One region of the Marinomonas sp. FW-1 genome, then DNA from elsewhere that is predicted to be linked to it. Evidence: predicted binding sites of a transcription regulator. Region 1 holds the regulator's gene; the other holds the start of a gene.
The links. Region 1 encodes PhoB, which activates phosphate uptake and scavenging genes when phosphate is short. Its sites were predicted from a motif close to TGTCATANNNNTGTCANA; they were not measured.
Positions count from the first base shown of each region.

Region 2: C1X04_RS16825 (bifunctional 2',3'-cyclic-nucleotide 2'-phosphodiesterase/3'-nucleotidase) is a predicted target of PhoB. The motif match lies at 3,249-3,266, and genes of this name have one in related genera.

Region 1 is NZ_CP025987.1:3,890,076-3,906,340, reverse strand. It holds gene C1X04_RS18110 (HAMP domain-containing sensor histidine kinase) at 1-1,823, opposite strand, end outside; gene C1X04_RS18115 (Hpt domain-containing protein) at 1-4, opposite strand, end outside; gene C1X04_RS18105 (hypothetical protein) at 1,827-2,336, opposite strand; gene oppF (murein tripeptide/oligopeptide ABC transporter ATP binding protein OppF) at 2,506-3,507, opposite strand; gene C1X04_RS18095 (ABC transporter ATP-binding protein) at 3,507-4,496, opposite strand; gene oppC (oligopeptide ABC transporter permease OppC) at 4,506-5,432, opposite strand; gene oppB (oligopeptide ABC transporter permease OppB) at 5,445-6,365, opposite strand; gene C1X04_RS18080 (ABC transporter substrate-binding protein) at 6,514-8,124, opposite strand; gene cysZ (sulfate transporter CysZ) at 8,443-9,222, shown strand; gene C1X04_RS18070 (response regulator) at 9,222-10,067, shown strand; gene phoR (phosphate regulon sensor histidine kinase PhoR) at 10,197-11,543, opposite strand; gene phoB (phosphate regulon transcriptional regulator PhoB) at 11,540-12,235, opposite strand; gene ubiA (4-hydroxybenzoate octaprenyltransferase) at 12,320-13,174, opposite strand; gene C1X04_RS18050 (chorismate lyase) at 13,171-13,746, opposite strand; gene C1X04_RS18045 (HDOD domain-containing protein) at 13,753-15,021, opposite strand; gene C1X04_RS18040 (amino acid ABC transporter ATP-binding protein) at 15,119-15,898, opposite strand; gene C1X04_RS18035 (amino acid ABC transporter permease) at 15,921-16,265, opposite strand, start outside.
Region 2 is NZ_CP025987.1:3,607,335-3,623,599, reverse strand. It holds gene C1X04_RS16845 (energy transducer TonB) at 1-157, shown strand, start outside; gene mltA (murein transglycosylase A) at 164-1,351, opposite strand; gene C1X04_RS16835 (DNA-J related domain-containing protein) at 1,496-2,074, opposite strand; gene C1X04_RS16830 (zinc metallopeptidase) at 2,188-2,865, shown strand; gene C1X04_RS16825 (bifunctional 2',3'-cyclic-nucleotide 2'-phosphodiesterase/3'-nucleotidase) at 3,355-5,289, shown strand; gene betA (choline dehydrogenase) at 5,375-7,042, opposite strand; gene betB (betaine-aldehyde dehydrogenase) at 7,104-8,561, opposite strand; gene C1X04_RS16810 (isoamylase early set domain-containing protein) at 8,847-9,152, opposite strand; gene C1X04_RS18525 (hypothetical protein) at 9,450-9,593, shown strand; gene C1X04_RS16805 (GNAT family N-acyltransferase) at 9,609-11,327, opposite strand; gene C1X04_RS16800 (hypothetical protein) at 11,476-11,685, opposite strand; gene C1X04_RS16795 (hypothetical protein) at 11,767-11,949, opposite strand; gene C1X04_RS18710 (ChrR family anti-sigma-E factor) at 12,076-12,474, opposite strand; gene C1X04_RS18705 (hypothetical protein) at 12,426-12,773, opposite strand; gene C1X04_RS16785 (RNA polymerase sigma factor) at 12,779-13,354, opposite strand; gene C1X04_RS16780 (nuclear transport factor 2 family protein) at 13,545-13,988, shown strand; gene C1X04_RS16775 (SDR family oxidoreductase) at 14,002-14,775, shown strand; gene C1X04_RS16770 (NAD(P)/FAD-dependent oxidoreductase) at 14,813-16,063, shown strand; gene C1X04_RS16765 (DUF1365 domain-containing protein) at 16,057-16,265, shown strand, end outside.

The DNA.
Region 1 (16,265 bases):
TCATTTTGTGTCGCCCCTTGGAACGGCTTTTTGTTGGCGAATAGTGTGGCAATGTGTGTTTCAAGTTGGCTTTGCGTGATTGGAAAATGCAAGGGTTTGACTTGAAAGTCTGGGTTATTGATAGCAAGAGGTTGGTAGCTTATGACAGGGCAGGATCTATTTTTCCATTGCTGCAGGGCATCTTGACCATCTCGCTCAAAGTTTGCTGTATTGCCTAAAATGACTAGGTTACAGTGTCTATTGTCTTGCATGCTGCCATCTTTTGAGACACTAACACTGATGTTCATGGTCGCCAGTTGTAAGCTGATGATTTTTGCGAGTTGAGCGTCTGTCTCGATGAGAAGGGCCTGTGTGTTGTCTGGGCACTGTGGTGGCTTGTGTTGTTTTAGTGTCGGTGCTGAATCGGTAATATAAAACGGGATATCGACCCAAAACTCACAGCCTTTTTGTGGCGCACATGAGAAATGCATTTCCCCTTTCATTAAATATACGAGCTTGTGACAAAGTGCCAAACTCAAGCCAACTTTGCTTGGTAGAGGGCCTTCTTGTTGCATCGGTAAAGATGGGTTAATTCTAAGGTTTTGCTGCAGTTCGTCCGCCATGCCTTGGCCTGTATCCCTTAGAACGATTTGCATGACGCTCACTTCTTTGGTGCCTGCTGGTAATGGTATGACCGGAGCGGCAGACGCTGAAGGGCGAACTTGCAAACTGATGCTGCCAGTTGGTGTATGGTTAATGGCGTTTTGCAAAAGCGCGACTATGATCTCTTTGGTTCGAACGAGATCCAAACAAACAAAGTCTGGTAAGTTTGGGTCAATATAGACGATGCTTTGCAGGTTTTTACGCGCCATTTGCGACTCAAATAGAGAGAGGCAGTCTTCAATGCTGCTTTTGAGTGGCTCGGTTGTTGGCACCAAGGTCAGCTTTTTCGCATCAATCAAGGCCAAGTCTGAGAGCATTTCGATAATCTGCAGTAATTGGTTGCCAGACTCTTGAATGTGTTTAGCAAGGTTTTCGGTGTTTTTAGGGGACTCGGTATTGTTGAGTGTGCTGGCGATGCCCAAAATGGCGTTAATAGGCGCTCGTGTTTCTTGATTGATAAAGGTCAACATGCGGGCTTTGTCTTCGTGAACGGCTTTAATGTTGTCGTTGAGGTTATTGTTGAGTTTAAAAACATGTCTAAGCTGGACCAATCCTTTCATGGCGAAAAAGGCGAGACTAAGTAAACACGCGACAAGTATCATCGACAGTAATTGAATGGTATCTAGGTTTTTTTGCAGTGTTTTATGTTGTTCGGATATGTATGTGTTGCTGCCTTTGTTGACCAGTGTGACAAACTCATTCACCTGAGTGTCGATGCTTTTGATTCGTTCCACTAATGTGGGCAGATAGCTGTAGTCGCCAGCTTCTATTTTCGATAACTGAAAGCTCAGTAATTCCATTTCACCGTTTATAATGTTTAGCAATCGCGTGGTACGACCGCCTTCAAAATTACGGATCAGCTCACCAATCTCGCCTTTTCTTAGTAGATCCACTCGGCTCATTAGTACATCGTACCGAAAAAAAGCCTCGCCATTTAATGACGGCGCTTTTTGATCTAATTCAATAAGGTAGTTCAGAAAGCGATAGGATTGCAGCTGCAATTGCAAAGCGTTCCACAATGAGCTTTCAAAAACACGTCGGCTGTTGTTTTTCGAACCATCGTTGGTGTATGTGATGATACTAAAAATAGCCAAACTCACCGTTATGATGAAAATTATAAAACCATACAGTACCCACTGTTTGAAGATGGATAGCCACATTTTTTCTGGAAATAGGCGCATTATTTACTGTACCAACAAGATGGATTTGATATGAGAAATTTGCCAAATAGAGCGGCCATAAATTTCTTCAGACCTGAGCTCTTCGTGTTCATCAAATGGATAGATCACCATAATGGGGCCTAGGCTGCGAACGTTAATCAACCTTTCATCTTGGCGTGTGGCGAAAATTGCCCCTTTGTCGATAAAATCGCTGATGGGAATTTCGGTCATATATTGGTTAAGTGCTGTCACCTGCAGTAGGTTTCCATTGCTGCCTAGGTAGTTTAATAAATCCACAGCAGAAAAACCCCGATAAGTATGCGGCCCTTGCGTCCAAGGCGTGTGCGTTGTCACCGTATATTGAGGCAGGGCGTCGAGCATCGCCATATCAAAGCCTACTTGGTCTTCAGCAATGGCGGTTCCAGATACGGTTAAAACGATTCTGCCCTGTGGGGAGCTAGGGATATTGTCAGCAATAGCGTAGCTAGCAAGGGAAAAACCACTAACAAGGAATATAAAAGACAATAAACGCATACGGGAACTCTAAGTCATTCTGTAAAAGAGTCCATGATAGACAAAAACCGTAGGCTTGTGGGTAAAAATCAGTCAGAGGTAACAGAATATTACAGTTCTGTTCCTCTAAACCGTTTCGATTAACTTCAAAAGGGTTTAGAGGATGAACCTAAAGGGCTGAGGCTGATCTTTAAGGTAATTCAGCCAGACGTGAACAGCCAACCTGATGCTCTGAAGAGATAGCTTGCAGAATGGGCTTTTGCTGCGCACAACCTTCGTTAGCATGAGGGCAACGCGTGCGGAAAACACAGCCAGAAGGCGGGCTAATAGGAGAAGGTAAGTCACCCGTTAACAACTGAATTTTCTTACCCCGTTCCGCTCTTGGGTCCGGTACTGGCACTGCAGACAACAAGGCTTTGGTATAAGGGTGTTGTGGGTTCTCATACAAGGAGCGTTTGCTAGCGAGTTCCACCGCGTTCCCCAAGTACATCACCAATACACGATCTGAAATGTGTTTTACCACACTTAAATCGTGTGCAATAAACACCAAAGACAAGCCCATTTCGGCTTGCAGTTCTTTTAGTAGGTTCACGACTTGCGCTTGAATAGATACGTCTAACGCCGAAACCGGTTCATCGCAGACGACCAATTTAGGTTTAAGAATCAAAGCACGAGCAATACCGATACGCTGACATTGTCCGCCAGAAAACTCGTGTGGGTAGCGGTTGATCACGTTTGGTAATAAGCCCACGCGATCCATCATGGCGCGGACTTGTGCCTTTACTTCTTCCTTAGATAATTCCGGGCGGAAGGTGTTTAGTGGTTCTGCGATGATATCGCCCACCGTCATACGCGGATCAAGAGACGCCAACGGATCTTGAAAGATCATTTGCAGCTCTTGGCGTTTGCTGCGCATTTGTTTTTTGTCTAAATCCGTCAGATCTTGCCCTAGCCAAACGACATTGCCTTCGGTAATGGGCACAAGTCGTAATAACGCGCGCGCCAAGGTGGATTTACCACAACCTGATTCACCCACGACGCCTAAGGTTTCGCCTTCGTAAATGGTAAGATTTACGCCGTCCACGGCTTTTAATGCTTGGCCTTTTTCCCATGGCCATGCATTGTCTGATTTGATGTTGAAGTGAACTTTTAAGTTATTCACTTCCATTAAAATGTTGTTTGCAGTGTTCATTAGGCGACCCATCCATCAACGGATTTATGACAAGCTCGTAGTTGACCCGGTGCATACTCTTCTAGCAGTGGTATGCTTTCTCCGCAGCGCTCTTTAGCAAATTCACAGCGTGCTTGGAATGGACAACCAGACGGCATATGCAGCAAGTTGGGTGGATTGCCCGGAATGGTGGAGAGCTTTTCGTCATTACTATCGAGACGTGGAATCGCTTTAAGCAAACCTTGAGTGTATGGATGTGTTGGACGGTAAAACACATCTTCAGCGGTGCCGTATTCCATGGTTTGACCCGCGTACATCACCAGTACTTTGTCGCATAAACCCGCTACGACACCCAAATCATGAGTAATCATGATGATAGAGGTGTTGAAGTCGTCTTTTAACTCGTTCAGCAAGGTTAAGATCTGAGCCTGTACGGTGACGTCTAGAGCTGTGGTTGGTTCATCTGCGATCAGAAGCTTAGGTTGGCACAATAATGCCATAGCGATCATCACACGCTGTCTCATGCCACCAGAAAATTCGTGTGGATACATGTTCATGCGTTTGCGCGCTTCGGGCATTTTTACCGCGTCGAGCATCTTCACGGATGCTTCAAACGCTTCGGCTTTGCTCATGCCTTTGTGCAGCATCAAAACTTCCATCAGCTGCTTGCCGACTTTCATGTAAGGATTCAATGAGGTCATTGGATCTTGGAAAATCATCGCAATTTCTTTGGAACGAATGCGGTTCATGGCTTTTTCATTCAGGGTAAGAATGTTTTGCTCGTTAAAGCGCGCTTCCCCTTCGATTACACCATTACCAGCCAATAAGCCCATTAGGGCAAATGCCGTTTGGCTTTTACCAGAGCCAGATTCGCCTACGATGCCGAGGGTTTCGCCTTGTGCCAAGGTAAAGTTCAGATCATTCACTGCCGTTACAAAACCATCGGGTGTTCTAAAGTTTACTTTAAGGTTATTTACTTCTAATAAATTCTTTTTACTTGATAAGCTCATAAAGCCTCCTTAGCGGTCTTTTGGATCAAGCGCATCGCGTAAGCCATCGCCGAGGAAGTTAAAACAAAACAGAGTCACAACTAGGAAACCAAGTGGCCACGCCAATTGCCAGATCGCAATCTCCATGTTCTGCGCGCCTTCAGAAATCAACGCGCCCCAGCTGGTCATGGGTTCTTGCACGCCAAGGCCTAAGAAGCTGATAAAGGACTCTAACAAAATCATATTTGGTACCAACAAAGTGGCGTAAACAACAACGATACCGAGCACGTTTGGCACAATGTGGCGCAAAATGATTTTTGGTGTCGACACGCCGCAAGCGTACGCCGCTTCTATGTATTCTTTGTTTTTTAGGCTCAAGGTTTGGCCGCGGACTATCCGCGCCATATCAAGCCATGAAATCGCACCGATGGCGACAAAGATCAAAAAGATATGACGACCAAATAGGGTCATCAAAATGATCACAAAGAACATGAAAGGGAAAGAGTTTAGTATTTCCAAGAAGCGCATCATCACACTGTCGACACGTCCACCAATGTAGCCGGAGGTTGCACCGTAAAGTGTGCCTATGATGATGGCCACAAAACTGCCCATGATGCCGACCAACAGGGAAATTTGTCCACCTTGCATGGTGCGAACAAAAATATCGCGGCCTAAGGTGTCGGTGCCAAAATAGTGACCGTTTTCTATATTTGGGCGACCCAATACGGAAATGTCGGATAATGCTTCCCAGTCGATATCATCGTAATTCCATTGGCTTAAAAAGGGGCCAATTAGAGCGATAGCAGCAATAATCGCTAGAATTATCAAGCTAGTGACAGCGGCATGGTTAGAAAAAAATCGACGATGAGCGTCTTGCCATAAACTGCGACCTTCAACTTCCACCACTTTTTCGGCGAATTGTTCGACGGCCTGAACTTTGTCTTTTGTAGTAATCATAATTGCGTGGCCTTAGTAGCGGATTTTCGGATCAATAACAGCGTACAAAATATCGACGATGGCATTGAATAGAATCGTTAATGTACCCACCAAAATGGTGACGCCCATGACCATGGAATAGTCGCGATTCAATGCGCCGTTGATAAAGTGCTGACCAATACCGCCAGTACCAAAGTACACGTCGACAATCACAGAACCTGTCACTATGCCGACGAATGCAGGCCCAAGGTAAGAAATAACGGGTAACATTGCAGGGCGCAAAGCGTGCTGAAAAATGATGCGATACTTTGGTAATCCTTTGGCTCGCGCGGTACGGATAAAGTTGGAGTGCATGGTTTCAATCATGCTGCCACGGGTAATACGTGCGATTTGTGCAATGTAGCTGGTGGACATGGCAATGACCGGCATCACCAGATAAGGCCAAGCGCCGCCATTCCAGCCGCCGGGTGGCAGCCAATGGTTATAAATAGAGAAAAATAGGATACACAAAGGTGCTAAAACGAAATTTGGTAACACGATACCTAGGTTAGCAAAGCCCATCACACTGTAGTCTAACCAAGAGTTCTGACGCAGTGCTGCGATAATTCCGCAACCCACACCAATGAGTAGCGCGACAAGAAAAGACCAGATACCAATCTCAGCAGAGACAGGGAAACTCTGTGCAATCAGTTCATTGATGGTGAAATCTTTGTAGCGAAAAGACGGTCCAAGATCGCCTTGAAGCAAGCCGCCAAGATAGTAAAAATATTGGTTAATGACCGGCTCATCCAAATGGTATTTGGCGTTAATGTTTTCCAACACTTCGGGTGGTAAAGCGCGTTCGCTGGTAAATGGGCTGCCGGGAGCAGAGTGCATTAGGAAGAAAGAAACCGTAATCAAAATCAACAATGTTGGAATGGCTTCTAAAATGCGTTTTGAAATAAATGTCAGCATAAAAATTACCGGATTAGGCGTTATAAATAACGGCTAATGCTAGGAACCTGTAGGGAATTCAAGAGATGCCCAGCGCAAAAGCGCTGGGCATGGTGTTAATACAAAGCACTTTGTCATTTCAAAGTGCTTTTTATTTAGAAAGCAATGCTTAGTGCTTGATGATGTACATATCGCGCGCGTAAACGTTGTCTTCTGGGTTTGGCATGTAGCCGCCTAAGTAGCTTTTTACCAAACGTTTTTCTGTGTATTGATAAATAGGCGCAACGGCCATGTCTTGCTCAATGGCAATCTCTTCTGCTTTGTTGTAGTTCGCTGCAGGGTGCTGCATGGTACGAGCGTCGTGCAATAACTTGTCGTATTCAGGGTTGCTGTATTTACCGTCGTTATTACCGTGTGTGGTGGTTAGAAGGTCTAGCATGGTAGAGGCTTCGTTGTAGTCACCGATCCAGCCAGCACGAGCCACATCAAATTGTTGATGCTTCTTCGATTCTAGGTACGTTTTCCACTCTTGGTTTTCCAGTGTGACGTTTACGCCCAAGGTTTTCTTCCACATGGAAGCAATCGCAATGGCGATTTTCTTGTGGTTCTCATTGGTGTTGTAAAGCAAGCTGAAAGACAGTGGGTTATTTTTGCCATAGCCCGCTTCTTCTAACAATTCTTTGGCTTTCTCATTACGCTCTTTTTGTGTCCATGTCGCGTATTCAGGCGTAGCTGGAGTGAAATCATTCACAACTTCTGGCGTAAAAGAGTAAGCAGGTAGTTCACCTGTGCCTGTCACATATTTTGCAATCACGTTACGGTCGATGGCATAAGACAAGGCTTTACGAACGCGCACGTCGTTGTATGGTGCTTTCGTTTTATTGAAGTCATAGTAGTAAGTACCTAGCTTTGGCGTAACCACTACTTGGTCTGGAATATCACGCATAAGCTGCTTGTAATGGTCATTTGGTAGCTCATAGCTAAGGTCCATTTGACCCGCTTGGAAGCGTTTTAGCTCAGCGTTAGGCGATTCAATTGGTAAGTAGGTAACCTTGTTGATGATGGTTTTGGCGTCATTCCAGTAGTGTTTGTTACGAGTGAAGACCATTTTTTCGTTGACGATCCACTCGTCCATTTTGTACGCGCCGTTAGACACCATGTGTTCTGGTTTCGTCCAGTCATCACCCCATTTTTCGACCACTTTTTTAGGTACTGGGAACATAGTCTGGTGAGAGGTCATTTTCACAAAGTAAGGCACAGGGCGCTCAAGTGATACTTGGAATGTGTGGTCGTCTAGTGCTTTGACGCCAAGCGTGGAAGGATCCGCTTCGCCGGCAATGATTTTCGATGCGTTTGTAATCGCAGGAATTTCCATGAACCATGCGTATGGAGACGCCAATTTAGGGTCTACAGCACGTTGGAAAGCGTAAACAAAATCTTCTGCTGTAACTGGGTCGCCATTGGACCATTTTGCATCTTTACGTAGGTGGAAAGTGTATTGCGTGTTGTCAGCGTTTACATCGTAGCTTTCAGCTACACCAGGAATTTGGTTGCCATCGCCATCTTGGTTATACAAACCTTCAAAAAGATCTTTTGAGCGAATAGAAGCTGGCGTACCTTCCATTTTTTGTGGGTCCATGGTGCTAGGCTCTGAACCACCGCCACGAACCAATTCTTGTTTAGCGGCTAATTCGACGCCAGCGGGTACCTCTGCAGCCTGAGCTTGCAGAGCGAAAAGAGAAGTAGCCATGATGGCACTGGCGAGCAATGTCTTTTTCATTGGAATGTGTCCCTATATTGTTAGTTAACTTTTGAGTGCTTTTTTATAGTTAGACGCTTACCAGCACTGGTGAATATTCGTCTTAAGGTTGCATAGTTCACCAATTTACAAAAGGTCACAATCGAAATTGCGTATCAGCCCATACGTCTAATAAATGTAAATTTTGGATAATCGTTATGGAAACGAGGCTCGAAATGTAAAAGGGGCTTGAATGCTATAAGGGTTGAGCTTATTGCTAACAGCATTGTGGAGCCATGAAAGCCCTCGTGGTACTCTGTGGCTCTTTAAATAAATTAGATGAAAGGTTAGTTCGCCATCGTGATTACTCATCCATTTAAAGCCGCAGGGGCTTTTTTAAAAGCATTCCCTTTGGTTATGTCGAAAGAGTTAAGAGTATTTATATTGGTTCCACTGCTGGCAAATTTTGTGCTGATGGGATTACTTTATATGGTGGCTTTTAGTTATTTTCAGTCCTTAATGGACTCCGCTATGAGCTATTTACCCGAGTGGGTCTCGTTTCTAAATTGGCTGTTTTACATTATCTTTGGGGCCATTATTAGTGTGTTGCTGTTTTACAGTTTTTCGGTTGGGGTAAATATTTTAGCCGCGCCTTTTATGGCGTTTCTGGCCGAAAAAGTGGAAGAAAAAGAAACAGGTAAAGTCTTTGATGAGGCGCTTAACGCCAGTGTTATTGTGTCCATAATTGGCCGTAGTTTGCAGCGTGAGTGTCAGAAAATACTGTACTTTTTACCTCGCTTTGTTCTGTTGCTGTTATTGTCTTTTATTCCTATTGTTAATGTTATAGCGCCTGTATTACTGTTGTTATTCTCGGCTTGGATGCTGTCTTTGCAATATATGGATTATGCGTTTGATAATAATAAAGTGAAATTCCACGATATGAGAATGGCATTACGTGCCAAGCCTTTATTATGCTGGACGTTTGGCGGGATTGTTATGGTGTCTTTGACCATTCCGTTTTTAAATTTATTTATGATGCCGATAGCTGTTGTGGCGGCCACGTTATTGTGGATTTCGGTTTTCAGATCACAGCACGGTGATTATTCTGCCTTGTTAGATCGCACTAATGGAACCTTGTGATGTCTTTAAAAATATTGGTTGTTGATGATGCCTCTTTTACTCGTGATTTGATCCGACGGACATTGCGAAAGCAGTTTCCTGCGGTCGAAATTGAAGAAGCGGTAAACGGAAAAAAAGCCCAGCAAATGTTAACCAAAACGCAATTTGATATTGTTTTGTGTGATTGGGAAATGCCTGAAATGACAGGGGTTGAGCTTTTAAAATGGTGCCGCGAGCAACCAAAATATAAAAAAGAAGATGTTCCCTTCGTGATGATCACCAGCCGTGGTGATAAAAGCCATGTGGTGGAGGCCGTTCAGTCTGGTGTAACGGATTACCTTGGTAAGCCGTTTTCTAGTGAGCAGTTGATTAATAAAGTCATTTCAGCGGCGAAGAAACATGGTATTGAGCGCAAACTGGCGTCACAAAAGCCACGTGAATCCGCGGCGCCCGGCGGCGTGAGTTCAGCGTCACTTGATGTCTTGATGGGAGCGGGTAAAGCGTCTAGTCCTGTACAAGCGACCAAGTTTACTAATCCTGATGTGCCTGCAGTGTCAGTGAAAGATGTGAAAATTCCGACCTTGGTGCGTTTTGAGAGTAAACAATTCCGTTGCATGGTTATTCAGTTCAGTAAGACGGAAGCCACGATGTTTATTAAAAGCGATGACATTGTGCCGCAGGTTTTGGGCCAAGCCGTATTGGATTTGGAATTTGGTGGGAAAGTTAATCGGTTGAACTATTATATTCAATCCGTGGCAACCACTGAGAAAAAACACGATTCGACCTTTTTGACGGTAACCTTAAGTTTGATCGACCAAGACAGCGAAAAAGAAACCTTCATTAGTCAGTTGTTTGATAGTTTATAACTCCTCACTTACAGCACCCTCCATCGTTATTATCGCCATTTCCGCTTTTGCGGAAATGGCCTACGAACAAAACTTATTGCTATCTAATGAAACAGCGATGCCTCCTCGCTTTTGGGGCGGGTGGTTCATTTACTTTGTGAAATCTTGGTTTTCGTCTGTTGTAATCGCAATAGCTGCCGTGACGGCATCATTGCGGGTTCGGTTAGCAGGGAAGTGACACGAGAAGGTACTGCCAAGCCCAGGTTGGCTGCGAACCTGTAGCTTGGCTTCATGGTGTAAGAGAACATGCTTCACAATTGCGAGACCTAAGCCTGTGCCGCCTGTTTTGGATCCTCGCCCTTTATCCACCCTAAAAAAGCGCTCAGTAAGTCTTGGAATGTATCTAGGGTCAATGCCGATTCCGCTATCTTGTACCGAAAATACGCCATTAAATTCGCTTGATTCCCACTTAATGGTAATGGCTCCGCCATCGGGTGAATATTTAATAGCGTTGACGACAAGATTCGAAAATGCGCTGTACAGCTCTTTATAGGAACCATATAAATGGGCTTCTTCAGGGATGTGCACAGACAGTGAATGCGAGTCTTTGAGGATAGGTCCCATAGCACTGGTGATAGAGCTTATGATGCTGGATACTTTGTGCCATTGATTTTCTTCACGCTTGTCGTTGCTTTCTAAGCGTGAAAGCAACAACAGATCTTCGATAAGCTGTTCCATACGTTCTGACTGCTCAGACATATTGACGATGCCTTTCTGCATACTCACTGGCAAGCTATCACGAAACATATCGAGGGTTTCTAAATACCCTTTAATTACGGTCAGTGGCGTTTTTAATTCATGGGACGCGTTGGCGACAAAGTCTTTACGCATCTGTTCTAGTAAGTGCAAACGCGTGACATCGCGAACAAAAATTAAGTGATCATTTTTGTCATACAAAGTGGTTTGAATTTCTAAATACACACCGTCTTTGGCGGGAGATTTGATGATTAAAGGCTCTCCGAAACGCTTTTGACTAAAATAACGGAAGAAATCTGGGTTGCGGACAATGTTGGTAATGACTTGGCCACGGTCTGTGTGACGAATTAAGCCAAGGAAATGCCCCGCAGAATTGTTCCACCATTCTAAATTGCCTTGATTGTCTGCCATGATCACGCCTTCTTTTAAGGCCGTGGTCGAGCTTTCAATGCGTGTTAATGCTTGGCGCATGCGACGTTTAGATTTACGTTGTTTTTTCTGCAGACGATAGACTGCATCAAACACATCCCCCCAAATGCCACTGGCTTCTGGGGGCGCTGCACGCCCTGAATACCGTAACCAATTATGGAATTGATAAAGCTGATACAGCTGCCAATACAAAGACGCCAAAACATACAGCAGCAAAACACCTAACAATTGCCCAATAATGAGACCGATGACAACGCAGGCTGCTAACCCTGCTAGCCAACTAAGAATAGTGTTTCGCCAAATGGTTTTCATACGGACCTTTTTGCTGAAAAGCGGTAGCCTGTTCCTCGTACAGTTTGTATCAAGAAATCATGGGTACTACCAATGGCTTTGCGTAAGCGACGGATATGGACGTCTACCGTACGCTCTTCAACGTACACGTTACCACCCCATACCTGATCTAATAATTGTGCTCTAGAATAAGCGCGCTCTTGGTGAGTCATTAAGAATTTGAGCAAACGGTATTCTGTTGGCCCCATTTCCAAAGGGCGACTACCAATGGTGACACGTTGGCTGATTGGGTCAAGCGTTAGACCTTCGATTTCGATCGGTTCATCAACACCCTGTGGTGTTGCGCGACGCAATACGGCTTTTAGACGTGCGACCAGCTCTCTTGGTGAAAAAGGCTTGGTAATATAATCATCGGCACCGACTTCTAAGCCTTGTATTTTATTATCTTCTTCGCCTTTCGCCGTCAGAATAATGACGGGAATTTCAGCCGTGGTTGTATCTTTTTTCAAGCGGCGTGTTAATTCGATACCGCTGCCGCCAGGCATCATCCAATCGACAAGCACTAGGTCTGGTCGATGATCCACAATGATCTCATGGGCTTGCTGGATATTTTCGGCTTCCAAATACTCGTAGCCCGCCATTTCAAGGGCGATGGCTATCATTTCGCGTATGGAAGATTCATCATCAATAATTAATACTTTTTTACCGGTCACAGGATTCATCCTCATCTCAGGAACGGTTTTATTAAAGCGATCAATTGTGACAATTCGGTTACATTGTCACAACTTTGCCACATATTACATTAAATAGCTTAGTACTAGGCCAATAAAGACGCAGTATCCAATGCGGTTATTGTCTAAGAAAGAACGAAAGCAAGCTTGCCTATCGCGCTCTTTTGCTTGTTTAAATTGTTGATAGAACAATCCAACACAGACAACAAGGGACACAAAGTATAACCAATGTAGCCCAGCGAGTAGGCCAATCCAAGTCAATAAAGACAAGGTTAGTCCTTGTAGGCAAACAATGACGAATAAATCATGGCGACCAAACAAAATCGCAGTAGATTTAATACCCACTTTTAGGTCATCCGGACGGTCTGTCATTGCATAATAGGTGTCGTAAGCGATTGTCCAAAAGCAGTTTGCGACAAACAGCATCCATAGCTCGGGATCGGTTAAATCACCTCCCTGAGCGCTGTAGGCCATGGGAATGGCCCATGAAAAGGCTAAGCCAAGAAATAACTGTGGCAGATGTGTGTAGCGTTTCATAAACGGGTACAGAGCAGCCAGACCTAAACCTGCAAACGACAATAGAATCGTTCTTAGGTCAGTAAAGAGAACCAAGATAAAACTCAAAATAGACAAAGCACAGAAGAGGAGAAGTGCTTCTTTTTCAGACACTCGCCCCGACGGTAACGGGCGGTTTTTCGTACGTTCAACATGACCGTCGACCTTCCTATCAGCGTAGTCGTTAATCACACAACCTGCTGAACGCATACTAAAAACACCTAAGACAAAAATAATCACCAGATGCCACTGCGGCATGCCGTCGGCGGCCAGCCATAAAGCCCATAAAGTGGGCCACATGAGTAAAAATGAGCCAATAGGGCGGTTGAATCGTGTTAATTCTGCGTAGTCTTTAAGTTTGTTCATACTATTCCAAACGGTGATTTTAGCTGGTGTATTTCATCAAAAAAAGCTTCATTAACCAATATCCCAGGACCAAATTGGTGGAAGACAGAGCGCCGCGCCCAAAGTGATTGGGGCTGGTTTGGAAACATATGTTTCGGTAATTGAGTGACTTCGATAGCGCTCCGCTTGAGCTGCCTATGTTGGAACAAATAGCCGCCTAATGGCTTGTTTTGTAGATGTTTTACTTGTCGCCAATGTCCTTTCAAGGACTTTGCAGGAATAACTGAGCGAGCATAAATCACGGCGATTCCGTCAACCTTGAGCAGTACTGTGCGAATACGTGCTGCGTCTCTTGGGCTGAGTTTTAGGCGCTTTCGTTCTCTTACTGTGGGCGTTCCCCAAGCGTCATCAAGGACTTCAACAGTTAATGCTCCCACGCTGTGTAGTTTTGCGGTAAGGGAGTCTTGTGTGATCAGCCAAGGCCAAAGCTTTTTCGGCACTTTCATTTTATTAATTTGATGTACTGGAGACCAGCGATAGTCAAACTGTTGTGCGGCAGATGGGTTCATTACCGCCTGAGGCATCTTCGTCATATGAGATTAAGCGTTCATTTTGTTGATTAAGGCGACCATTTTATGCAACTCGGCAGACTTCTGATAAATCGCATCACGGCAGCCTTCTGCTTCTTCCAGCGTCAATCCGATTTCGACTAACACCGATGGCTCTATGGGATTGTTATGGCGTAGCTGATTAGAGACAAACAGTAATTTCGCTAATATCGCGTGTTCTCCATAGTAGTGAGGCTTTTTACTGTATCTTATCGCCATCCAAATGTTGTCCGGTAGACTCCAGTAACGCAGTAGCCAAGAACCCAGTTGCTCTTTGGTGAAATGCAAAATTTGCATCTCAACCAGTTCAGACGGCAAGTGTGCATTTGCTTCTTGGTAGCGTGAAAGAATGGAAAAGTGTGGTGGTAAAATAGTGCTAATGCCCAAGTAGCCAAAATTATGTAACAAGCCGGCAAGATAAGCATGGCCAAGTTTAGGGCGATTTTGCATCGGCATGGCTTTCACCAATGACTCCATTAATACAGCATTGGACACGGAGTCTAGCCAGAAGTCTTCATAGTGACGTGGGCCATCTTCAGGTGGTTGAAAGCCATTCCCCATGGATAAGCCAAGCGCTAGGTTCATCACCATGTCGTAGCCTAATACGCGTATGATGGCATCTTCTACGGACTCTATAGAACCTGGAGCGCCATAGTAGGGTGATGATGCCCAGCTAATAACTTGAGCCGCCAAGCTTGGATCGAGGGCTATGACGTCACACAACTCATCCGTTCCCGCGGATTGATCAGTAGAAAGGCGGATAATTCGGTGAGAGGACGCGGGTAAAGGCGGAATTTCTAATGTTTCTTCAATACGTTGTTTAAGACGGATGGACTGAAACCGGCCAAGCGCCTGAAGAATTTGTTCTTCATCGTGCTCGTGATTATCAACAGGGCGGTTGATGAGTGAGGTATCAATAGAAATAGCTTCAAAACGATTAAGAGGGCCCGAAAACATCGACTCTAATTCAACAGATGTAATGTCGTGATAGGCACCATCCACTTTTGTACGAATCGAAAATACGGCCTCTTTTAACATGCTTGCTTCTAAAATGGTGGTCACACTGTTTGGTTTAATCAGTGGGTCACCAGAGCTGTGGTAATGATTAACCGGCTCAAAACGGCGTTTCGTCAGCCGTGATACCGCGGATATATCCAGCATATTGCTCTCAGGGAAAATAACCTGCAAACGACCAGTGTGATCGGCTAGATGTACTACGCGTAATCTAGGGGTTGTTTTAGGGTTGATGGAAGCGCCCATGTATTTTCCTGTAGTGAAGACTATATAAAAAAAGCCCCTATAAAAGGGGCTTTGTGAATATAACAGATTTTAAGTTCTAGTTCTGAATAGTAAGTGATTAGTGATTCAGAATTTGACTTAAGAACATCTGAGTACGGTCGTGTTGAGGGTTGTCGAAGAATTCGTGAGGCTTATTCGCTTCTACGATTTCGCCAGCATCCATGAACACAACACGGTCAGCGACGGTTTTAGCGAAGCCCATTTCGTGTGTTACACACACCATGGTCATGCCTTCCTCAGCCAACTGAACCATTACGTCCAATACTTCTTTGATCATCTCAGGGTCAAGTGCAGACGTTGGCTCATCGAACAACATGATACGAGGCTGCATGCACAAGCCACGAGCAATTGCCACACGTTGTTGCTGACCACCAGATAACTGACCTGGGTATTTCAATGCTTGGTTAGCGATTTTGACTCGCTCCAAGTAATGCATCGCCATTTCTTCAGCTTCTTTCTTAGGTGTTTTACGAACCCAGATTGGTGCCAATGTTAGGTTTTCTAAAATGGTCAGATGAGGGAACAAATTAAAGTGCTGAAACACCATCCCCACGTCTTTACGAATCGCTTCGATGTTTTTCAGGTTGTTATTCATCTCAACGCCATCAACCAGAATGGTGCCTTTTTGGTGTTCTTCTAGGCGGTTGATACAACGCGTCATAGTTGACTTACCAGAACCAGAAGGACCACATACAACGATTCGTTCGCCTTTCTTGATGCTGAAGTTGATGTTTTTAAGTACGTGAAAATCACCGTACCACTTGTTTACATCGTTAAATTCGATGATTGCTTCTTCGCCCTGCGCTAGCTGGGCACGAGCCATGTTTGTATCTGTCATAATAAAGACCTTTAATTCTTAACTAATTTCGCTTGTGCCCAGTTTCTAACTTACGCTCGAGAGCCATACTATAACGAGACATACCAAAGCAGATAGCCCAATAGACAAAACCTGCAAAGGCATAACCTTCGACAGTCGTTCCTAACCAGTTTGCATCATGGTTAGCGGCTTGAATTCGACCTAAGAAGTCAAACATACCAACGATATAGACTAAGGTTGTGTCTTTAAACAAAGCAATGAAAGAGTTCACTATTCCAGGGATTACCAGTTTTAGTGCCTGCGGCAAAATAACCAGAATCATAGATTGCCAATAGGTTAAGCCCATCGCATCTGCGGCTTCATACTGGCCTTTAGGGATCGCTTGTAG
Region 2 (16,265 bases), 280 kb from region 1:
GGTCATTACAAAAAGCTCAGGTCATAAGCGTCTTGATAAAGCCGTATTGGATATGATTAAACGCTCAGTCCCACTACCAGCTTTCTCTAAAGACATGGCTGAAACTGAGCTAAAAATTAACCTTCCTGTGTCCTTTACTCTCAGCGAACTTCGTTAGGCTTTGTTACTGAGCGATGAGCTTTACGGGTGCTGGGTTCTTAGGAAGCAGTAACCAAACCTTACCAAAATGCTTCAGCTGGCCTGCGTGGAAGTGGGCTTCTTCCCCAATGCCCTGATACCAATCAATATGCCCTGGCCCTTTAATTGCGCCGCCTTTATCTTGAGCGAGTAGTAGGCGGAACTCATGGCCAATTAAGTTGCCATAGGTGTCTAGCTTAGGAACTTGCGCCAATAAAATGGAGCCAAGTGGAATGACGTTAGGGTCGACGGCGGCGGAATACAAAGGTGTTAAAGGTACATTGGCAGCCCCAATGGGCGACGTTGGGCCTTCACTGAAAAACAAATAACTAGGGTTCGTCGATAAAATTTCACGGTTGCGATCTGGGTTATTGCTTAACCACTGACGAATACTTTGAGCGGAAATGTCAGCTCTATCTATCTCGCCACGCTCAATCAGTTCTTTACCTAAACTGCGGTAAGCATGGCCGTTTACACCGCCCCATGACAGCAGCTTTTGTTCGCCATCCTCATATTCAATCACGCCGGAACCTTGTACATGCAAGAAAAAATTGTCGATCAAGCTTGAGGTGTAAGCAATTTCCAGCCCTTGTCCTGCTAGCGCATTTTCAAAATCTATTTCTTCACGAGAAGGGTACTTTCCGTCAGCATTTCGTTGTGCAGGCTTGCGATAAAGCGGGTAACGATAGACTTCATCAGGTAAATGTCGGACCGGCAGAATGGGCACATAGTAACCTGTTATTTGAACGTTACCTCTTTGATCTTGTCCCGCTAATTGATGGGCAATAAGTTGGGGTTGCTGAGCTGGGTTCTGTAGCCAATTGTTTATTTCTTCGGCAACGATTCTTAAATCAGCCACGCTGGTTTGGGTATTTTCTAATAATAACGTTTTATCTTGGATGCGATTTAAGTAGGTGATTTGCTGTTGCAGGCCACTCTGAAAGCTGTCGTCCGGCATCGGCAAACCTGGTGGTAGGCTTTCTTTTAAATATAGCGTTTCCCGCTTAAGCGCAGTGGTGTCACGGCCGTTGTTTTCGAAGTCATTAGAGCTGTCTATTTCATTGACGCTACAGCTGCTAAGGAGCACGAAAGAAGCAAGGCAAAGTGGGCGAAGTAGAAAGCGGTGTGGTGCTTTAGTGGGTAAAAAATGTCGTATAAAAGATGAAAAAATCATAAGCCCTATTTCTATAAAAAAATCGATAAAGTAACTGTATGTGATGTTTTGACCGCACAGAAAGAGCGAGGTTCATCTTGAATTTTTATAGAAGCGAAAGCAATCACTAGACGAGAGTTTTACACTTTGCCAATGCGCTGTCGTCTAGAACATTAAATACTCGTAGGCTTGTCTTAGACCAATGAAAACGTCTTGGTCGCCACCTCTGTCTGGGTGATGCTTCTGAGCCAGTTTTTTATATTGCTGTTTAATGTCTGTCTTGCTGGGATTTGAGGTGGTTATTTGCAATGTCTTGAGTGCTGAATCTCTATTGCCCGGTAAGCTGATGCCTTTGTAAAAACTATTTAGTAGCTGGACCACGGCGTCGGCATCGGTTTTTTCGTATTCTTCCCAATCGAGGTAGTAGGCTGCTAGCTTTACGTCTACGCTGTCGTTTAAATGGGTACTGGTGGAGTGCTGAATTTGCGTTGTGCTCTGAAGGTTAATGCGTAATGCGCTAATATTCAGTAAGAGGTTTTCTTCTTGCCATAAGCTGCTTTGTAGCTGATATAAGGCGTTCATGATGAGAAAATGCTGACGGAAAAGTTGCAGGTTCATATCGTCAGCGAGTTGACTGAACTCGGGTAATTGTTCTTTTAGTGCCTTAAGAATATCGAACTCACTGATACCATCAGGGTGAAGTCGAAGAATTTCGAGGATGGGGCCGACTAAAGGATTTTTCATATCTGTCTCGTTTGCTTAGGCATTTATTCATTACAGTGTATGTTACCAATCTGAAAAGGGTCAAAGTTGCGCCGCGTATTTTTTAATAATGGGATCTTTTAAAAGACAAAACTATGTTGTGGATTATCGTCATACTGGGTGTTATTGCGTTGATCGTTGGACCAAGCGCATGGGTGAAATTTACCTTGAAACGTTATGCAACCGACCGAAAGAATCTACCAGGAACGGGAGGAGAGCTGGCGACTCACTTGGTGAAACGCTTTGAGTTAAATGAAGTGAACATTGAAACCACACAAGAAGGCCACGACCATTTCGATTTTGGGCAACATGTTGTTCGCCTCAGCCCTAGTGTATTTAATGGACGTTCTTTAACCGCCGTTGCTGTAGCGGCTCACGAAGTAGGGCACGCCATTGCGCATGAAAAGAAACAAAAAATCTCCCATTTAAGCACGCGCTATTTGCCCTTGGCGCATTTTGCTCACCGTATTACAGCAGGCTTGTTACTCGGTTGGCCAGCCCTGAGTTTGCTGTTGCATATTCCCTATGCTGTGCCTTTGCATGCGCTGGTGGTTGGTCTATCTGGGTTATTGGCGGTTATCGTGCAACTGGCGATACTGCCAGAAGAATGGGATGCCAGCTTTAACAAAGCACTACCCATATTGAGAGAAGGTAACTACATCCCACAGGAAGACCTACCCAAAGTGAAGAAAATCCTCACCGCCTGCGCCATGACTTACGTGGCTGCCGCTTTGCTTAGAGTACTCTTTGTGTGGCGCTGGTTTAAGCGATAACTCCTTTTTCGCCTCCGCCTCGTAGGTCGGATGAGGGAGGCACGACCGTGTTGATGTAAGTCGCGCCTTCAGACCGACAGATCGCTTCATCACAAGACTCGAACCAAACGGCGTTTTTCTTCGAAACTACCGCCTACCTCATCAAAACGCCGTTTTGGTTCTCATTGTATGGATGTATTAAGCCTTGTAGGTCGGATGAGGGAGGCACGACCGTGATCCGACATATCTGCGTAAGCCGCGCCTTTAGGCTGATAAGTCACGTCAAACGGCGTTTCACTTCGAAACTACCACCTACCTCATCAAAATGCCGCTTGGTTCTCATGGTGAATGTGTTTAAGGGAGCTGCCTTCTTTATTTGTCGAACTACATAATCTATAAACAATTGTCATAAAAAAGGCATGAACTTCGCATAAAATCGTCTTACTATTAAAAGCTGACTTTTTGGTTAGTGCTTAGATAAGCCGTTGTTTGTATGAATGGAGTTTTTTCATGAATTTTTTTGTTCCTAAGGGCGCGTCAATTTTCGCCTCTTCTTTGTTGTTTGCCGCGATGGCGCAGGCTTCTACCATTGACCTGCGAGTCATGGAGACCACTGATATACATATGAATTTGGTGGATTACGATTACTACGGCGATAAGCAAAGTGATGCGGTTGGATTGTCTCGAGTGGCGACTCTTATCAAGGCGGCGCGCGCTGAGGTGACGAACTCGGTGTTGGTAGACAACGGTGACTTATTGCAAGGTACGCCATTGGGCGACTATGTTGCCAAAGGGCGAGTATTGCGCTTTGGTGAGACCCACCCAGCGTTTAAGGCGATGAACTTGTTGGATTACGATGTGGGTAATATCGGTAACCATGAGTTTAACTATGGCTTAGACTTTTTAATGAAGAGTTTAAGTGGCGCTAATTTCCCTTATATTAACGCAAACGTGTATGTCGACGATGGCGATGACGATGCGTCAAACGATCAGCCTTATTTTCAACCTTATATTATCAAAGACAAAACTTTCGTTGATTCTGACGGCAAGCAACAAACGGTTAAGATAGGTTACATTGGCTTTGTGCCACCTCAAATTATGTCTTGGGATAAAGATAACTTAACGCATAAAGTTATTGCCAAAGACATTGTTGAAACGGCGAATAAATACGTACCAGAAATGAAAGCCAATGGTGCGGATGTGGTCATTGCCATTCCACACAGTGGCATGATGAACTCTCCTTATTTGAAAGGTGAAGAAAACGCGTCTTATCACCTAGCGAAAGTCGATGGTATTGATGCGATTCTATTTGGTCACTCCCACCGTATCTTCCCTGGCGACAAGGCATTAGCCGAGTTTGAAGGTGTGGATGGTGAAAAAGGCACGGTATTTGGAAAACCTGCGACCATGCCTGGCTTTTGGGGTTCTCACCTTGGGGTGATTGACTTGAAGCTGGAGCCTGCGGGCGACGGTTGGAAAGTCGCTGACGGCAAAGCGGAAGTTCGTGCGATTGCGCGTCGTGAAGGCCGAACTACGGTGCCTTTAGTGGAAGCAGATGATGGAATCAACAAAGCGGTAGAAACCGAGCATGAAGGGACGTTGGCTTACATGCGCCGTAAAGTAGGTGAATCTACCTCAGACATCAACAGCTTCTTTGCCTTGGTACAAGATGATCCATCCATTCAGATCGTGAACAACGCGCAGATTTGGTACGTGGAAAATATTGTTCGTGGTACTTCTTACGAAGGCTTGCCTATTTTGTCTGCCGCAGCACCGTTTAAAGCGGGTGGTCGTGGTGGTCCAGAATATTACACCGACGTACCAAAAGGCGACATTGCCCTGAAAAACGTCAGTGACCTGTACATTTATCCGAACGATTTGAAAGTGGTGAAACTGACTGGTGCACAAGTAGTGGAATGGTTGGAAGCCGCAGCGGGTCAATTTAATCAGATCGACCCTAATGCGACTGAGCCACAACAGTTGGTTAATGCTTCTTTCCCAACCTACAACTTCGATGTGATTGACGGTATCTCTTACAAGATCGACGTTACCCAGCCTGCACGTTATAACGGCGAGGGCGAAGTCGTGAATCAAGATGCACACCGTATCACTGATGTTATGTTCAACGGTGAAGCGCTTCGACCTACGGATGAATTCCTTGTGGCAACCAACAACTATCGTGCTGGCGGTGGCGGTCATTTCCCTGGCTTGAATGGTGACACCATTGTTATTGATGCGCCGGATAAGAACCGCGATGTAGTTGCTAACTACTTGTTGAGCCAAAATACCATTAACCCAGCGGCAGACAATAACTGGACATTCACTGGTTTTGGTAAGGCGAAGGTGTTGTTTACTACGTCACCAAAAGCCAAAGACGCAGCAGGTAAGAACATGCAGTATCAATCTTTGGATGACAACGGCTTTGCTATCTTTGAGTTGAAATAATTCAGATAAAATAGCAACAAGTACCTAAACGAAAAACGCCTGCTAGGATCTAGCAGGCGTTTTTTTATGGGTTGCTCAGCCGAGCTTAACGTTGTTTGGTTTCAAACTCTGGGTGAATCCAAACAGGCGCATCTAGGCTTGGGAGCGGTGCTTTGCCAAGAATCATGTCGGCGGCTTTTTCTGCGACCATGATGGTTGGCGCATTCAAGTTGCCGTTGGTGATGGTTGGGAAAATAGACGAATCCACCACGCGAAGGCTTTCGATGCCGCGGACTTGGCACTGCTCATTCAGAACCGCCATTGGATCGTTATCGTCGCCCATCTTACAGGTACAAGAAGGGTGATAAGCACTTTCCACGTTTTCTTTTACCCACTGGTCGATTTCTTCGTCGCTCTGGATATTCATGCCAGGCTGAATTTCATCGCCACGATAATCGTCTAGCGCAGATTGTTGCAACACTTCACGCGTTAGGCGAATCGTATCGCGCCAGTCTTGCTTGTCTTGTTCGGTAGAAATGTAGTTAAACAAGATGCGCGGTTTCGCGGCAGGATTCGCAGATTCAATCCACAATTTACCACGACTTTCAGGCTTGTTTGGTCCAACGTGTACTTGAAATCCATGGCCTTCTACCGCTGCTTGGCCGTCGTAACGCATAGCAGCAGGCAGGAAGTGGTATTGAATGTTTGGCCATTTAAGACCGGCACGAGAGCGAATAAAACCACAAGATTCAAAGTGGTTGGTCGCGCCAAGGCCGGTTTTAAATAGCATCCAACGAGTACCGATCAAGCCTTTGCTGATTAAGCCAAGCTTACTGTTTAGTGTCACAGGCTTCTTGCAGTAGTACTGGAAGTAGACTTCCAAATGATCTTGCAGGTTTTCACCCACGCCTGGTAATTCGTGAAGCACAGGAACGCCCGCTTTTTCGAGCACGTCTTTTGGGCCCACACCGGACAGTTGCAATAATTGAGGTGAGCCAACTGAGCCAGCCGATAGAATCACTTCTTTGTTGGCGGTAACTTGTTGAGTTTGGCCATTTTTGCTGAACTCAATGCCTGTGGCTTTTTTGCCGTCAAAGGTGACCTTGTGACTAAGTACACCGGTTTTGAGGGTTAGGTTAGGGCGCTGCATAGCACGACGTAAATAAGCGTTCGACGTTGAAGCACGTACGCCATTTTTCACCGTCATGTGCATCGGGCCAAAACCTTCCTGACGGAAACCATTGTAGTCGTCTGTTTTGCCGTAACCGGCTTCTTCGCCAGCATCAATAAAGGCTTGATAAAGCGGGTTGTAGGTCATGTCGTTGCCGTTGTTAGTCGACAATGGGCCTTCGCCGCCACGGTATAAGTCCGCGCCGCCTTTCCATGTTTCGGCTTTTTTGAAGTAAGGCAGGCAAGTTTGGTAGTTCCAGCCTTTGGCGCCGTTTTCTTCCCATTGGTCGAAATCGCAGGCGTGACCACGAACATACACCATGCCGTTAATGGATGACGATCCGCCTAACACTTTACCGCGCGGGCAATGCATTTCGCGGCCATCAAGACCTGGTTCCTTATCTGTGTGGAACTGCCAGGCGTATTTTTCGGTATTCATTGGATAAGACAAAGCGGTTGGCATTTGGATAAAGATGCTCTTATCAGAGCCACCCATTTCCAGCAGCAACACCTTGTGTTCGCCACTTTCTGTCAGTCGGTCTGCCAGCACACACCCTGCGGAGCCAGCACCGACGATGATGTAATCGTACGTTTCGTTTGCCATGACCATTTCTCATTTAATAAGAGCCTCACTTATTGCAAGGCTCGTTTAGTAAGAGTCTCGCCTAGTAAGGGCTTTGAATGTCGTTCAAATCGACAAAGACGCTCTTGTTTTGTGTGTAGTGGTATAAGGTTTCGATGCCATTTTCACGGCCGATGCCTGATTGTTTGTAGCCACCCACTGGCATTTCTGCAGGAGAAGCGCCCCACGCATTAATCCAGCAAATGCCAGCTTGTAATTGATTAATTACGCGGTGAGCACGAGCGAAGTCTTTGGTGAATACACCCGCTGCCAAGCCAAGTTTTGTGTCGTTGGCGCGAGCAATCACTTCGTCTTCATCGGTAAAGCTCAGCACGGACATTACTGGGCCGAAGATTTCATCGCGCACTTGTGGCATGTCGTCGGTGCAATCGGTAAAGACAGTCGGAGCAACAAAAGCGCCTTTGTCTAAGCCGTTTTCAGTGACTTGGTAACCACCGCACAATAGAGTCGCTCCTGCGTCTTTGGCGGCTTGAATGTAGCCCAAGACTTTTTGCATGTGGTCTTTAGAGATCAAGGCACCGACTTGTGTGTCCATGTTCATTGGGTCGCCAATGATCATGGCTTCAGTGCGCTCTTTTAATTCCTTGGTAAAAGCGTCCATCATATCTGCGTGAACGAAAACGCGTGTACCATTAGTACATACTTCGCCTTGTGTGTAGAAGTTCGCCAGCATGGCGGCAGAAACGGCTTGGTCCACTGGCATGTCTGGGAAGATGATCATAGGCGATTTACCGCCAAGTTCCATGGTGACTTGCTTCAAAGATTGTGCAGAAGCAGCCATGACCTTTTTACCTGTTCCAACTTCACCTGTGAAAGACACTTTGTCGATGTCTGGGTGGTTAGTGATCATTTGACCTGTGCGTGCGTCCCCTTGGATGACGTTAAAAACACCATCAGGCAAACCTGCTTGGGTAAAGATCTCTGCCAGTTTAAGAGCGGTAAGCGGTGTTTCTTCTGAAGGTTTGAAGATCATTGCGTTACCAGCGGCTAGGGCTGGGCCTGATTTCCACATAGCGATTTGGATTGGGTAGTTCCACGCACCGATGCCAGCACAAATACCCAGTGGCTCGCGGCGAGTGTAAAAGAAATTACCATTACAAAGGTCTTGGTAATCGCCTTGGATTTTATCGGTTAGGCCTGCGTAATATTCGATCACGTCAGCGCCCGTTTGAATGTCTACGCAAATAGCTTCTTGAAGTGGTTTGCCTGTGTCTAGAACTTCAAGACGAGCCAGTTCTTCGTTTTTTTCACGTAATAGCTCGGCTGCTTTTTTTAGAATGCGTCCGCGTTCTACAGGGCTCATTGCCGCCCACACTTTTTGACCTTGTTTTGCAGACTCAATAGCGGCATCTAGTTCAGCTTGTCCCGCGTGTTCGACTGTTGCAATCACTTCGCCAGTGGCTGGGTTGATTGTCTCAAAGTGTTCTCCGCTGGTGGATGCATGGTAGCGGCCGTGAATGTATTGCTGCTGATGTGCCATGATGTGCCTCTTTAAGTCTGTTTCAATACTCTGTTTAGAGTCGTTGAGGTATTTGATTTTTATTAAACGCGCGTTTAATAAAAACAATTGTACATATTCTGACTATAAATTGCAGCTCGAATCCATCAATTAGTGGGCTTAGGGCAAAAAAATGACGTTATGATGTTCGCTTTTTAAGGCGCTACTTATAAGAAAAGAGAGGAAAAACGAGAGGTTAAGAAAGATAAACGCCTCTACATAAGAGAGTAGAGGCGTAAAGAGAATTTTTCTTAGTTGCGGTGTTATTTAAAGGCTGATTACACCATTTGATTCATAGCTGATAGGGCTTGGTACATAATCGTCCGCCATGTCATCGTTTAGCCATTCAGTGCCATCAATCACGTATCTGAACTGATAAACAGTGTCTATATCCAAATTGAGTGTTGACGCAAAGACACCAGATTTTTGCTTTTTCATCGGATTAGCCGTGCTATCCCAATTATTGAAGTCTCCCACGACCGCGACATTTTTTGCGTCACCGACGGTTTCTGCAGGCAATGCAAATTTCACTTTGCATTCGGGTTTTGTCTTTAAGTAGGTTTTCTCAATCATGTCCAGCTCCGTTATCTTTGATAGAAAAATGAGTGAAGGCTACGACAAAAAGCCTGAAGGGTAATAATGTGAGCAAGCAAGGCTTGCGCCATCTTTTTTAACTACTTAATTTATTTAAAGAAAAGATTTTCGCTCTGCTTTATTGTGCTTATTTCTATGGGTTTTATTGTGTTGAATGTGTCAGTTGTGCGCTATTTTTGGGCTTACTAATACGTACAATTTGCTGACGTAAATTCACAATTCACTTGCTCCAAATGTTCTACACTAAAATTACAACAAAAATAATGAGGTGTTTGTATGGACCTTCAAATGGGCGTTCTCATTGTGTTAAGTGTGATGCTTGTTATTAAAGTGATTTATTTGGCGTTTTTTAAACGACCAGAACGACACGGTCATCATCGCCATGCGCATCACTCAAGCCACCATCATCACGACTCTTGATAGCAAAGAGTCATATTATTGGTTATGACCTCGGTAGCGTTTGTTTTTCGCTTCTTTGATTGTATTTAGGTCTACGAGGACGAGTCCGTCCACACAGTAGCCAAAGTCGGCATCGACACCAAAATCTAAGAAGCGAACCCCGCCCGGTTCACATAACTCACTGTATTGCTTGAACAAGGTTGGCACACTCGCGCCAAAGTGACCAAGTTGTTCTTTTAGTATTCGAAAGTCTTCTTCGTAGTCTTCGCCACTGAACATATCGGTAATAATGTCATTGTGTTCGGCGTTCACTTGATATGGCGTGAAAGAACGCGCTAGGTGCTCTTGGTCGGCAAAGTAGAGCTTATAAAAGGAAACGATAAAATCTTTCGCGACTTGTGGGTAGCTGTTGCTTAGGCTTACTGGGCCGAACATATAGCGAATTTCAGGGTGTTTATCTAAATAAGCCCCAATGCCGTACCACAAATAATCTAAGCTACGCTTGCCCCAATATTTTGGCTGAATAAAGCTGCGACCAAGCTCGATGCCTTGCTCAAAATAGGGTTCCATGTCACAAGAGTATTGAAATAACTCGGCACTGTAGATGCGATTTGGCGTTTCTGATTTCATGTATCGAGCAACTTCGCCAATACGGTATGCACCGACGATCTCTAGTTCTTCTTCATCCCATAGAATCAAGTGACGATAATATTGGTCAAACTTGTCTAGATCAGAGCGTTCGCCAGTACCTTCACCCACTTTACGGAAGGCGATTTCACGCAAACGCCCGATTTCTTTCATGGTGACGGACATTGGATCGTAATCAAACAGATAGATCTGTTTGTTGTCCTTGGTGCTGCCAAGGTGTTCTGAGATTTTCAGCTCTTGTTTGATCATTTGTCTGTTTTGCGGGTGCTCCACCGTTTTTTCGGTTTTAAGCAGTGGCTTTTTGCCTTTAGCAATACGGTACAAATGACGTTTTACTAATTTGTTTTTCTCTTTGTCGCTTAATGGCAGTTTGGCTAATTCTTGAATCGGAATCGCTTGACCAACTTGCATGGGAATTTTGCGGTTACGCTGGCGAAACATCTCATTAGCAAGCTGTACGGTAGAGAGCGGACGGTATAGTAAGGAGCTGGTGTAAAACAACATCGAGTTACGTCCGCCGATGTGGACAGGCAGTAATGGGCTGTTGGTTTTTTGCGCCAGCTTAAGATAATTTTGATTCCATTTCTGATCTCTTACGCCACTTGGTGACATGCGCGATACTTCGCCAGCGGGGAATATGATGATGGCTTCTTCATTGTGTAGGCAGTTCATGATGGCTTTAAGCTGCTGGCGCGCGGTTTTTCCGCCAAGATTATCCACGGGCAACACCAGCTGTTTTAAACCATCAAAGCCCATTAATAAATCATTGGCGACGATTTTGACATCGGGACGAATTTCGCCCACTAGGCGCAACAGCGCTAGCCCATCTAAAGCGCCAAGAGGGTGATTGGCGATGATCATCACACGACCACTGGCAGGAATATTTCGTCGATCAACTTGGCTAACGTTATAGCTAAAGTTGAAATGATCCAGAACGCGATCAATAAATTCGAAGCCGACACAGCCGTGGTTTTTTTCCAGGAATTGGTTTACTTCACTTTCGTGGAATAAGCGTTTGAGGACGCTTAACGTCGGGCGAGTGATTAAAGGGCTTTTATCGAAAAATTGAGGAGATTTACTGGCAATCATTTGTTCGACTTGTATCACAGTGGTGCTCCGCTCTAATAAGTTTTTGGATATCTTATTAGTGAGAGTAGAGCGTCAGTATGACAAAGGCGTGACGTTTATATGGCGGATGTGTGACGCACCATAAACAAATAATACACAGGTCGTAAGGCAGAATGGATTAGCGTGGCTAACTTGCAGTAGTGTTGTCTTCGTCTGTTTTTTCTTCAAATTTATAAAAGAAATTCCATAGGCAATAAACTGTGATGCCTGCTGAAATCATGGCCCAAATAGGTTCGTCTGCCGTCCATTCAATAATGGCCCAACCAGCACAGAATAAAGTGGTAACAACTCGACGCCATTTAGGGCGAAAAAACGCGCGATCAGATTCAGACAGCATAGTTTTCCAGTGTCAATTAAACAGGTAATTATCAGAGCCAATAGCAGGGGATATCTACGAAAAGTAAAATATCCCTTAAGCTTATTGAGCTTTCGTTTTGCTATTTCCTAGGGAAATATGACGTGATCCCGTTAGCTGAGATTGTCCGCTAACCCCTGAATCGATTTTATCTATCTGCCCACCACGAGCTAGAAACTCTTGCATTTGCTTTTCAATGGATTCCGAGGTTTCCGAAGCTGCCGGCTGTTTCTTCTTAGTTGCCATGATAAATAGTCCTTGTTTTTAGATTGAACAAGGACTATACCAGATTTTCACAATATTTGCTTGTTATTGGCTAACGTCTGCAATCGTGTGTCTATCTTATGCGGCACAGTGCTGCGAAGCATGGCTTTAATGTGGCGAATAAGGGTGATGTCGACGAATGAGAGGGTTCAATAGTCGTGTTAACCAACCCGTAAATTCAATAGGTGCATCCAAGACAGTAAGACAAATACACTCTGCGTCTTTGGTGACGATAGGCTTGTGCTTATGGCTTGCATCTCGGTTAATAAAGTCACCTTGGCGGTACACACCGCTTTCATCGGAAAAAGCACCTTCTAGCACTAGGGTGATTTCATCGCCAGTATGGGTGTGAGTTGGCATGTGCGCACCCGCTTTGACCCGCGTTAGAGCAACTTGCGCGCCGCCTTCTTCATTGTAGAGTGTGGCAATTTTAAAAGACGGTGATAAGCGCATCCAATTTAGATCATCGTAACTGCTTTTGATGAACTGTCGTAAGCTGCGAGGAATACGATACTCATCTTTCCAGCTTTGTTCTGGCTCTGTTGCCGTTTGCTCTTTTTCAGAATGTCTTGCTCCGGTAGCTCTGCTAGCTTTTGGAAGAAGCTGTCTTTTAAGCTATCAAGACGACGCTTTTCGGTCTTGGCTTGTTCAAACAGATGCGTTCCAAGCATTTCGAGTTTACGAATCTGCTGTTGGCATTCTGAGCAATGCTCTATGTGAGTAGACACACAAAGAGAGTGCGCTAAAGGCAATGAGCCAGCGGCATAATCGGTCAATGTTTCAATCGATGGATGGTAGTTAATCATCGATACTACCTCTTAACGTAAATAGTGAGTTTGTGCAAAGCGAGACGGACGCGAGATTTTATCGTTCCAAGGGGAAGTGATAATTCTTCTGCCGCTTCCTTGTGGGTTTTGCCTTCTAAATAGACTTTGGCCAAAACCTGCTTTTGATCCTTGGGTAATTTATCTAAACCCTGTTTAATGCGTTCTTGATCTCTTTTTTGCTGAGCGTCTTTAAATGGGTCTGCATTTTCGTCGACCACGTTTTGCCAGAGGAATTCTGGGTCGATATCCGATTGATGTCGGCTATTCTTGCGCAAGTAGTCGATACGGGCATTTCTTGCCAAAGTAAAAACCCAAGTATTGAGTGACGCGGACTCTGGCTTGTAAGTGTGCGCTTTGTTCCAGATTCGAATCATCACTTCTTGGGCGATATCATCGGCCATCAAATTGGCACCGGGTTGAGCCGCAAGACAGAAACTTCGGATCTTAGGAACATAGTAATCGAACAAGCGCGCAAGAGCCGCTTGGTCTCTTGTTTCAGCCACGGCAAGCATGTCTGCAGCGCGTTCTTCATCGTATTCTAGTTGGGTTACGCGTTCCATTTTGGCTCCATTAATGAAAGCTATCTCGACGCCTTGTGTGCGTTATAAATGTATTTACGTCATTTGGTTAAGTGTGGATCACTTTAACGATCAAAAACAATTAAAAAATAATGATCCAAAGTTCTGTTTTTTGCGTTTAAATCAAAGAATCAAACACCTGACAAGGTAACAGCTAAGGTAAGTGATGAATATGGCGGACGCTAAAGTAGATCCCAGTTCTTTGTTAATAGAGCGCTTCAAGGCTTTTTATCTCGATGTGAAGCACCCACAGCTCGACAAAATTGATGATATATACACAGAAGATGTATTGTTCAAAGATCCCGTCCATGAACTGCGCGGCGCAGAAACCTTGCATGCTTATCTTTCCGAAATGTGTGCCAACGTTCACAGCGGACGTTTTGAGTATTTGGATCAGACTGTGTCTGAAAATACGGCGTACATAAAATGGAATATGCATTTCAAACACCCTAAATTGGGTAAGAAGACCATCACAGTGCGCGGTATTAGTCAGGTGCAATTTGATGAACGTATTTACTTTCATGAAGATGTTTATGATCTAGGGCAATTAATCTATGAGCATGTGCCCTTATTAGGTGTTTTTGTGAAAGGATTAAAAAAGCGTTTGGCGACGTAGGGAGAGTGTTCAGATGAATCAAGCAACACAAAAAGACACAGTGTGGATCACAGGTGCCAGTTCAGGTATTGGCTTGGCGCTTACCAAATGTTTTTTAGATGCTGGTTGGAAAGTCATTGCCAGCGCAAGAAGCCCAGGCGAGCTAAGCGCCTTGATAGACGCCAATGAAAACCTTTCTTTTGTTCCTTTTGATATGACAGACGAAAGCCAAATGGATGCTGTCAGAGAGGCATTGAGTGCCCAAACCGATAAGCTGGATTGCGCGGTATTAAACGCCGGCACGTGTGAGTATTTAGATATGACAGAGACAAATCCTGACTGGAAAATGATGGACCGGATCATGTCAGTGAATTTTATTGGTTTGGTGAACAGTGTCGAAGTGTCTCTCCCGCTATTGAAAAAATCACCGCGAGCGCATTTGGTTGGGGTAAGTTCACAAGCCGTGCAAGCTGCTTTTCCTAAAGCTGAAGCTTATGGTGCCAGCAAGGCGGCAATTCGCTATTTTTTGTCTTCCTTAAGAATGGATTTGAAGCAATATAATGTGGATGTGACTTGTTTGCTGCCCGGTTTTGTTGATACACCATTAACGCAGAAAAATACTTTTGATATGCCGTTTCTTATGTCCGCTGATGACGCGGCAAAGCGTATGTTTACGGCTTTAAAATCACGACCTTTTGAATACGCCTTTCCTAAGCGTTTGACTGCTATGTTGTGGATAGGTCGACATTTTCCAAAATTGTGGCTGTCTAAATTAGCGCCTAAAAAATCATCTTCTACTTCAGCTTAGCTGGGTAATGACAAATTACGTTTTAAGGGGACAATGAGTGAAAATTGCCATTATTGGATCAGGGATTTCCGGATTAACCAGCGCTTACCTTTTGCAGCAACAACATGATGTTACCGTATTTGAATCTGCAGAGCGTATTGGTGGTCATACAGCCACCGTCAATGTAGAAGAAAACGGTAAAACTCGTGCTATTGATACCGGTTTTATTGTATTTAATGATTGGACTTACCCTAACTTTATCCGCTTGATGGATGAGCTGGGCGTGAAATCAAAACCAACAGAAATGAGCTTCAGCGTAAGTTGTCAGCGTACAGGGCTAGAATACGGCGGGAACAATCTTAATACTCTGTTTGCGCAACGCCGTAATTTGTTGAATTTTTCTTTTATTGGCATGTTAAAAGATATTCTGCGCTTCAACAAAGAAGCCATCCAAGACTTAGAAAGCGGCAGTCTAAAAGAAGGCGTGACGCTGGGTGAATACCTCAAAGAAAAAGGCTACGGTAGCCGTTTTGCAAGTCATTATTTGATTCCCATGGGGAGCGCTATTTGGTCATCTACTTTGGATGAAATGATGGATTTCCCTTTGGTATTTTTTGTTCGCTTCTTTAAAAATCATGGCTTACTGAGCGTGAATGATCGTCCACAATGGCGAGTGATTGAAGGGGGTTCATCCGCTTATTTACAGCCTTTAGTGTCTAAATTCGAAGACAGAATTCAGCTGGGCGCGGATATATCGAAAGTAGATCGTTCAGCTGAAGGCGTGGTGATACATTTTGCTGATGGTTCTACGAAAGATTTTGATCAAGTCGTGTTTGCTTGTCACAGTGACGAAGCGTTGGCGTTATTGGCTGACCCTTCCACAGAGGAGCAAGCCATTCTGTCAGCCATTCCTTATCGTAACAATGATGTTGTATTGCATACTGATACAAGATTATTACCGAAGAAAAAATTGGCATGGTCGAGCTGGAATTATCATTTGGGATCTGACCGAACTAAGCCAGCCACGCTGAGCTACAATATGAATATTTTGCAGCACTTTTCCAGCGATACAACGTATGTCGTCACCTTGAATCAGACGGATATGATCGCAGAAGACAAAATTGTTGGGCGTTTTCAGTATTCTCATCCTACTTTTACTTTAGACGGTATTAAAGCGCAGGATCGTTGGTCAGAAATCAATGGTGTGAACAAAACGTGGTTTTGTGGTGCTTACTGGCGTAATGGCTTCCACGAAGACGGTTGTTGGAGCGGTGTTCGCGTCGCAAATGGATTGGGGATTTCATGGTAGATTTTGTTCCTAAGCACAGCGCAATTTATCAGGGCATGGTACGTCATCGTCGTTTTACACCTCGCACACATGCCTTTCGCTATCGTGTTTTTATGATGTATTTCGATTTGGATGAATTGGATTACGTGCTGGCGATGAGTCCTTGGTGGTCAATGAAGCGCTGGTCTTTGGCTCGATTCTCTCGAAAAGATTATTTTGGTGA